Regions from separate parts of the Micromonospora pisi genome, predicted to be linked through region 1. Evidence: predicted binding sites of a transcription regulator. Region 1 holds the regulator's gene; the other holds the start of a gene.
What was found. Region 1 encodes HrcA, which represses chaperone genes, less so after heat shock. Its sites were predicted from a motif close to GGTTNGCACNCTCNNNNNGAGNGTGCNAACC; they were not measured.
Positions count from the first base shown of each region.

Region 2: groL (chaperonin GroEL) is a predicted target of HrcA. The motif match lies at 2,420-2,450, and genes of this name have one in related genera.

Region 1 is NZ_RBKT01000001.1:2,470,859-2,475,111, reverse strand. Features, by position in the region: gene hemW (radical SAM family heme chaperone HemW) at 1-1,097, shown strand, start outside; gene BDK92_RS09965 (DUF4870 domain-containing protein) at 1,165-1,812, opposite strand; gene hrcA (heat-inducible transcriptional repressor HrcA) at 2,065-3,087, shown strand; gene dnaJ (molecular chaperone DnaJ) at 3,243-4,253, shown strand, end outside.
Region 2 is NZ_RBKT01000001.1:3,778,432-3,782,684, forward strand. Features, by position in the region: gene BDK92_RS40325 (GNAT family N-acetyltransferase) at 1-136, shown strand, start outside; gene BDK92_RS15845 (hypothetical protein) at 239-487, shown strand; gene groL (chaperonin GroEL) at 548-2,170, opposite strand; gene BDK92_RS15855 (cold-shock protein) at 2,945-3,148, opposite strand; gene BDK92_RS15860 (GNAT family N-acetyltransferase) at 3,645-4,127, shown strand; gene paaN (phenylacetic acid degradation protein PaaN) at 4,215-4,253, opposite strand, start outside.

The DNA.
Region 1 (4,253 bases):
GCGGGTACTGCGACTTCAACACCTACACGGCCACGGAGCTCGGTGGCGGGGGCGCTCGGGACGGTTACGCCGACTCGGTCCTGGCGGAGCTGGCGCTGGCCGGCCGGGTGCTGGGGGAGCGGCCGCCGGCCCGGGTCGACACGGTGTTTGTCGGTGGTGGCACCCCGACCCTGCTCCCCGCCGACGAGCTGGCCCGGATCCTGGACGGAATCGACCGGACCTGGGGGCTCGCCGCCGACGCGGAGGTCACCACCGAGGCGAACCCGGAGTCGGTGACGCCGGAGTCGTTGAAGACACTCCGGGCCGCCGGGTACACCCGGATCTCGCTGGGGATGCAGTCGGCCGCCCCGGGTGTGCTCGCGCTGCTGGACCGCAGGCACACCCCGGGACGGGCGGTCCAGGCGGCGTTGGAGGCGCGTGACGCCGGGTTTGACCACGTCAACCTGGACCTGATCTACGGCACGCCGGGGGAGAGCGCCGAGGACTTCGCCGCCTCGCTGGCGGCGGTGACGGAGGCGGGGGTCGACCACGTCAGCGCGTACGCCCTGATCGTGGAGGACGGCACCCGGCTCGCCGGCCGGATGCGGCGCGGGGAGCTGCCGTACCCCAGTGACGACGTGGCGGCGGACCGCTACCTGGCCGCTGAGGCCGCCCTCGGCGCGGCTGGTTTCTCCTGGTACGAGGTTTCCAACTGGTCCCGGACGGCGGCCGGCCGGTGCCGGCACAACCTGCTCTACTGGACCGGCGGTGACTGGTGGGGCCTCGGTCCGGGGGCGCACAGCCATGTCGGCGGCGTGCGCTGGTGGAACGTCAAACACCCCAGCGCGTACGCGGCCCGGCTGGCCGCCGGTGAGTCTCCGGGCCACGCCCGGGAAGTGCTCACCGGGGACGATCGGCACATGGAGGACGTGATGTTGCGGCTGCGGTTGGCGTCCGGCCTGCCGTTGACCGGGCTGGACGACCCGGGGCGGGCCGGGGCGGCGCGGGCGCTGGCCGACGGGCTGCTGGACCCGGGGGAGTACGCCGACGGCCGGGCGGTGCTGACCCTGCGCGGCCGACTGCTCGCCGACGCGGTGGTACGCGACCTGCTGCCGTAGCCGACGGGTCGGATGACGGTACGGGGTCGGGTGGTCGGGCCCGACCCCGTTACCGGGCTCGTGGTCGTTACTTGATCATGTTCGGCGACATCGGGTACTTGTAGTACTCCCCGTTGGTCGCCTTGACTCCGGCGATGATCCCGAAGATCGTTCCGAGCGCCCAGGCGCCGAGGACGCCGATGATGCCGATCCCGATGCAGAGGAAGATGTACCCGACCACACCGATGATCGACCAGAGCACCTGGAAGTTCAGTGCGGTCACCGAGTGCGCCCGTACGGTCGGGGAGGTGTTCCCCTTGGCCAGGAGCGCGACCAGCGGGGCGATCCAACCGGCCACGCCGCCGCTGATGAAGGCGCCCGCGGCACCGCCGAAGTGGGCGACGAGAGCCCAGGTCTTCTCTTCGCTGTTGGCGAAGCCGGCCGGGGCCGGGCCGCCGTAGTAGCCACCCGGCGGGGGGTAGCCACCGCCGGCCGGGGGATAACCACCCGGCGGGTAACCACCGGGGGGCGGGTAACCACCGGGCGGCGGGTAGCCGCCACCGGAGGTGGGGGGCGGCGTGCCGTACTGCGGCGCGGCCGGGGGCGGGGCGTAACCCGGAGGTGGAGCCTCGCCGGGACTCGAGTACGAGCCGGGGGATGTGAACGGAGTGGTCGGCGGTTCCGGCTGGTTGCCGCCGGGGCCGTTGTCTCCGGGCGGGCGAGGTGGTTCAGTCATGGGGTCACGGTAGGGGCACCGACCAAACGACGCCACCGACCAGCGGTGACTTTCTCTGGACAATTGCCGACTGAAGCTGCTATGCCGACAGAGAGTCAGTTATCGTCCAGCAATCATTCAAGATCTTCGGCTCGACGCGAGGTTGATCATCGCAACCGGCCGGACCCACGTCGTAGACTGGCACTCGTTACAGTCGAGTGCCAGACTGGTGGGCCGGGTGCTGCCCGGACCCGGGTCGTAGGGAGGTGGAGAATGGGTCTCGACGACCGGAAGCTCGACGTCCTGCGCGCGATCGTGGAGGACTACGTCTCCACCCAGGAGCCCGTCGGCAGCAAAGCCCTCGTCGAACGGCACCAGCTCGGCGTCTCGCCGGCCACCGTCCGCAACGACATGGCCGTGCTCGAGGAAGAGGGCTACCTCCGGCAGCCGCACACCAGCGCGGGCCGGGTCCCCACCGACCGTGGCTACCGACTCTTCGTCGACCGCCTCTCCCGGGTCAAGCCACTCACCCCGGCCGAGCGTCGGGCCATCGAACGCTTCCTGGCCGGCGCGGTCGACCTCGACGACGTCGTGCACCGCACCGTACGCCTGCTCGCCCAGCTCACCCGGCAGGTCGCCGTGGTCCAGTACCCGAGCCTGGCCCGCTCCTCCGTACGACACCTGGAGCTGGTGCCGATCTCCACCACCCGGCTCATGTTCGTCATGATCGCCGACACCGGCCGGGTCGAACAGCGCCTGGTCGAGATGCCCGCGCCACTGCTCGCCGACGACGTCACCGACCTTCGCCGGCTGGTCAACGAGAAGCTCGTCGGCAGCCGCCTCTCCGAAACCCCACCGCTGGTTCAGGCGTTGGTTGACGAGGTGACCCCGGAACTGCGCCCGGCCATGGCGACACTCGCGACAGTGCTGCTGGAAACCCTCGTCGAACGGCACGAGGAACGGATCGCGCTCGCCGGGACCGCCAACCTGACCCGTGGCGGCCTGCTCGACTTCCAGGGCTCGCTGCGGCCGATCCTCGAAGCGCTGGAGGAGGAAGTCATCCTGCTCAAGCTCTTCGGCGAGGTCGAACCCAGTACGCTGCGCATTCGGATCGGCGACGAGAATGAGATCGACAACCTGCGGGCCGCCTCGGTCGTGAGCACCGGGTACGGCACCGGCAACACCATCCTCGGCGGGCTCGGAGTGCTCGGGCCGACCCGGATGGACTACCCCGGCACCATCGCGACCGTACGCGCCGTGGCCCGGTACGTGGGCGACCTACTGGCGCAGAACTGATGGTGCCGGTGCGGCGGGCAGCGCGGCGCGGAACCAGAGCGCCCGGATAGGAACCAGAGCGCCGGAGTAGCGGGAAAGCACCGACGCGGAACTGATCGACAAAGTTGACCTGACGACCGGCGGACGGCACGACTGACATGGGGACACGGAACACAGTGGCCAAGGACTACTACGGGATTCTCGGCGTCAACCGAGAGGCCTCCGACGACGAGATCAAGCGCGCCTACCGCAAGCTGGCGCGGCAGTTCCACCCGGACGTCAATCCGGACCCGGAGGCGCACGAGAAGTTCAAGGACATCAACGCCGCCTACGAGGTCCTATCCGACACACAGAAGCGGCAGATCGTCGACCTCGGCGGGGACCCCCTGGCCCCCGGCGGCGGTGGCGGCGCGGGAGCCGGCGGCGCCGGCCCGTTCGTCGGCTTCCAGGACATCATGGACGCCTTCTTCGGTGCCGCGGGCGGCAGCCGGGGACCTCGACCGCGTACCCGCCCCGGCGCCGACGCGATCCTCCGACTCGAACTCGACCTCGACGAGACCGCCTTCGGCGTCGAGGCACCGATCACCGTCGACACCGCCGTACTCTGCACCACCTGCTCCGGGGCCGGCACCGCCGCCGGCACCCACCTCGCCACCTGCGAAGCCTGCGGAGGTCGCGGCGAGGTGCAGTCCGTACAGCGGACCTTCCTCGGCCAGGTCGTCTCGTCCCGGCCGTGCACCGTCTGCCAGGGCTACGGCACCGTCATCCCGCACCCCTGCCCCACCTGCGCCGGCGACGGCCGGGTCCGGACCCGCCGCTCGCTCACCGTCAAGATCCCGGCCGGGGTCGAGGACGGCATGCGGATCCGCCTCGCCCAGCAGGGCGAGGTCGGCCCCGGCGGCGGCACCGCTGGCGACCTCTACGTCGAAATCTCCGAACGGACCCACGACGTCTACTCCCGCAAGGGCGACGACCTGCACTGCCGGGTCACCGTGCCGATGACCGCCGCCGCCCTCGGCACCCGGCTCACCATCAAGACCCTCGACAGCGACGAACCCGTCGACGTCAAGCCGGGCACCCAGCCGGGCAGCACCATCCGGCTGCGCGCACGTGGCGTACCGCACCTGCGCGGCACCGGCCGAGGTGACCTCTTCGTCCACCTGGACGTACGGACCCCGACCAAGCTC
Region 2 (4,253 bases), 1.3 Mb from region 1:
CCGTTGTCTGGCCGATCAGCGGGCGGCTGGGCACGAGCGTGCCGAGATCGGTTGGGTCGGTCCGGTGCCGTTCTATGCCAGCAACTCGGGCGCCCGGATCGAGCGGGTCTTCTTCCTGTACCGCAAGCAGCTCTAACGGAATAGCCCGAAAGGGGCGAATAGGAGATATCCGTTTATAGTGCCGTTTCTCAGCACTGTCCCTCGCCTGCCTCCTACCGTTTGAGCAAAGGAGGAAATCATGGCGAAGGACGACGAACCGACTGACGATCTCCCTGCGGCCGCCTGGGCTCGGATGGCCGCGGAGGTCCCCGCCGAAACGCCGGTACATCGCCTGGACTACGGCGACGCGGACCAGCGGGCTGAAATGGATGGACCGGACGAACTGCCGTCCGACGAACCACTGGAAATGGTCGACGCCCCGATCCAGATCAGGAAGCCGTTCTCCCGCGCGGACAAGCAACGCAATCAGCGACGTCTGCCGACCTGACGCGGACGACGAAGGGGGCGGACCGCTCGCGCGGCCCGCCCCCTTCGGGAGTGTCTGGACTCAGAAGTCCATGTCCCCGCCGCCCGGCGCAGCCGCCGGGGCCGGGTTCTTCTCCGGCTTGTCCGCCACCACTGCCTCGGTGGTCAGGAACAGGGCCGCGATCGAGGCCGCGTTCTGCAGCGCTGACCGGGTCACCTTGGCCGGGTCGATGATGCCGGCCTTGAGCAGGTCGACGTACTCACCGTTCGCGGCGTTCAGGCCGTGGCCGGCCTCCAGGTTGCGCACCTTCTCCACCACGACGCCACCCTCAAGGCCGGCGTTGACGGCGATCTGGCGCAGCGGGGCGTCCAGCGCGATCTTGACGATCGTCGCACCGGTCGCCTCGTCACCCGCGAGGTCCAGCTTGTCGAAGGCGGTCTTGCCGGCCTGCACCAGCGCGACGCCACCACCGGGGACGATGCCCTCCTCGACGGCCGCCTTCGCGTTGCGAACGGCGTCCTCGATGCGGTGCTTGCGCTCCTTGAGCTCGACCTCGGTGGCCGCGCCAACCTTGATCACCGCAACACCGCCGGCCAGCTTGGCCAGGCGCTCCTGCAGCTTCTCGCGGTCGTAGTCGGAGTCGCTCTTCTCGATCTCGGCACGGATCTGGTTGACCCGACCCTGGATCTGGTCGGCGTCACCGGCACCGTCGACGATCGTGGTCTCGTCCTTGGTCACCACGACCTTGCGGGCGCGGCCCAGCATGTCGAGGCCGATGCCGTCGAGCTTGAGGCCCAGCTCCTCGCTGATGACCGCGCCACCGGCGAGGATCGCGATGTCGGTCAGCATGGCCTTGCGACGGTCACCGAAGCCCGGAGCCTTGACGGCGACGGACTTGAAGGTGCCCCGAACCTTGTTGACGATGAGGGTGGCGAGCGCCTCGCCCTCGACGTCCTCGGAGATGATCAGCAGCGGCTTGCCCGACTGCATGACCTTCTCCAGGATCGGCAGCAGGTCCTTCACCGAAGCGATCTTGCTGTTGACGATCAGGATGTAGGGGTCGTCGAGGACGGCCTCCATCCGCTCCGGGTCGGTCCAGAAGTAGGGCGAGATGTAGCCCTTGTCGAAGCGCATACCCTCGGTGAGCTCAAGCTCGAGCCCGAAGGTGTTGCTCTCCTCGACGGTGATGACGCCTTCCTTGCCGACCTTGTCCATCGCCTCGGCGATGATCTCGCCGACGGTGGTGTCACCGGCGGAGATCGACGCGGTCGAGGCGATCTGCTCCTTGGTCTCGACGTCCTTGGCGAGCTTGGCCAGCTCCTCCGCCACGGCGGCGACAGCGGCCTCGATGCCCCGCTTCAGGGCCATCGGGTTCGCGCCGGCCGCGACGTTACGCAGGCCCTCGCGGACCAGCGCCTGGGCCAGGACGGTCGCCGTCGTCGTGCCGTCACCGGCAACGTCGTCGGTCTTCTTGGCGACCTCCTTGACCAGCTCAGCGCCGATCTTCTCGTAGGGGTCCTCGAGCTCGATCTCCTTGGCGATGCTCACACCATCGTTGGTGATGGTGGGGGCACCCCACTTCTTCTCGAGCACGACGTTGCGGCCCTTGGGGCCGAGCGTCACCTTGACGGCGTCGGCGAGCTGGTTCATGCCCCGCTCGAGGCCACGGCGGGCCTCTTCGTCGAACGCGATGATCTTGGCCATACGGCGTTGTCCTCCTGGACACTCACGGCCGCCCGAGCCGGTTGTCCCGGATCGGCCGCCTGACTACGCACCTTCGGACGTCACCACTGCGCTGGCGCGCGGCATGATCCGACAACGATCACACCGGACCGACTCCCGCGCGCTAGGCGGCAGTGACGTCCGTCGGTCGGGCCGGACAGCCCGCGACGACCGGCCATCCGCCCCGCCCCCGCTTCCGGTTGCGCGACCGTGGCCCTAACCGCCCCGACCTTCTGGCACTCACACCGCGCGAGTGCCAATCACTTGTTTAGCACTCTCCCATGGCGAGTGCAAGCGAGTGGGCCAGAGCGAGCGTGGTCGAAAACGCGCGGGCGGCGCACCGAGCACGGCATCGACCAGGGAGATCTCCACGGAGGGCCGGCTCACACGCACTCTCGCCGGGCGGGTCGCAGGGCACGCCACCGCGAACGCTGGCGGGTGAGCGACGCGAGGGTGAACATCGGGGAGACCTGGGCGGAAGAACTCACGCAAAGAGTTCACAAAGGCACAACAGAGGCAGACCCGGACACTACACAGGCCCAACGTACGAGGATCGGGTGTCGCCCGCGAGCCCGGCAGACAGGGCTCGGCGCCTGTCGGCACCGGGGCGCGCACAACCACGGAACGTCCCGTTCGAACGGGCGATGACAGGGACGCCGCACTCCCGGGAAGCCGACGCCCCGTCGAATCGAAATCCGGCTGTCGCTACCGGTCGTATTCGATCAGCCAGACGACTGGTCGGTCGGAGACCGACACTCAGGCGAGCAGGCGCACCTTCTCGGCCTGCGGGCCCTTCTGGCCTTGCGCGATTTCGAACTCCACCCGCTGCCCGTCGTCGAGCGCCTTGTAGCCGTCCATCTCGATCGCGGAGAAATGGACGAATACGTCCTGCCCGCCATCGACCGCAATGAAGCCGTAGCCCTTTTCGCTGTTGAACCACTTGACGGTGCCCTGTGCCACGGTGCACTTCCTCACTTCGATCGTGCTGGGTCGCAACCCCCGTGCCGACGTACGCCGGCCGGGGCCGCCAACTCGCCGAACCCATATCGGTCCACCAAATCAGCAACCGAAATCGCACGCTACACGAGGTCCGACGCTGGTGCACTACCCCAAAAGGGACAGCAGGGACGGCTCCACAACCGCCCCCGGCGATTAACTCTGCATCGTCGACCGTCTTTACGTCGTACAATTGATCATGTATCCCCGGACGGGTGCGCCACGGTTGATCGCCAAACCGGTTGCCGGTGGTGGCCCGGCGGGGTAGGCATGCCTGATGACCAGCCTGCCGGCATTCGCCGCTAGTGCACCGCCCGACGCGCCCACCACCATGGCAAGCCCCACTCCGACAGCTCCCGGTCCCGCCAGCGGCGGCCCCGGCGCGGGCAGCCACGGCTCCGACGCCGGCCCGGCCGATCGACCGCGGGTCCGGCGGATCAAATCGGCTGATGCCGCACGGATGCGGGCGCTACGGCTGGAGATGCTCGCCGACGCGCCACTGGCCTTCCTGGAAACGGTCGCCGAAGCGGCGGCCCGCCCACACGCCGAGTACGCCAACCGGGTCCGACAGAACGCTTCGGGCAGCGACATAGCCGCCTTCGTCGCCGAACTGCCGCCCGCCCGGGAACTCTCGCCCGCCGCCGGACCATTCGTCGGGCACGCCGGCGGGCATGCGGTCCCCACCGAGCCGGGGCTCACCGTCATCTTCGCCGTCTACGTCACCCCGACTCGACGGGGCACCGGTCTGCTCGCGGACCTGATCGAGCAGGTGGCGGTCTGGTCCCGGGCCGCCGGACGGCCGGAGCTGATGCTGGAGGTGGTGGTCGGCAACGATCGCGCGCTCCGGGCCTACCAGCGGCTCGGCTTTGTCGACACCGGCGTACGGGTTCCGCATCCCCGCGTACCCGCCCTGACCGAACTCCAGATGCGCCGCCGCGCCTGAACGTCACCGCCGGTTCCCCGCACCAGCGGTGTTAGGAAGGGCCCCTTCCTATACAGAATGCGATAACAAGGGGCCCTTCCTTACACCTCAGATGTGGCGGCGGGACTGGACTACGCGGAACCGGTT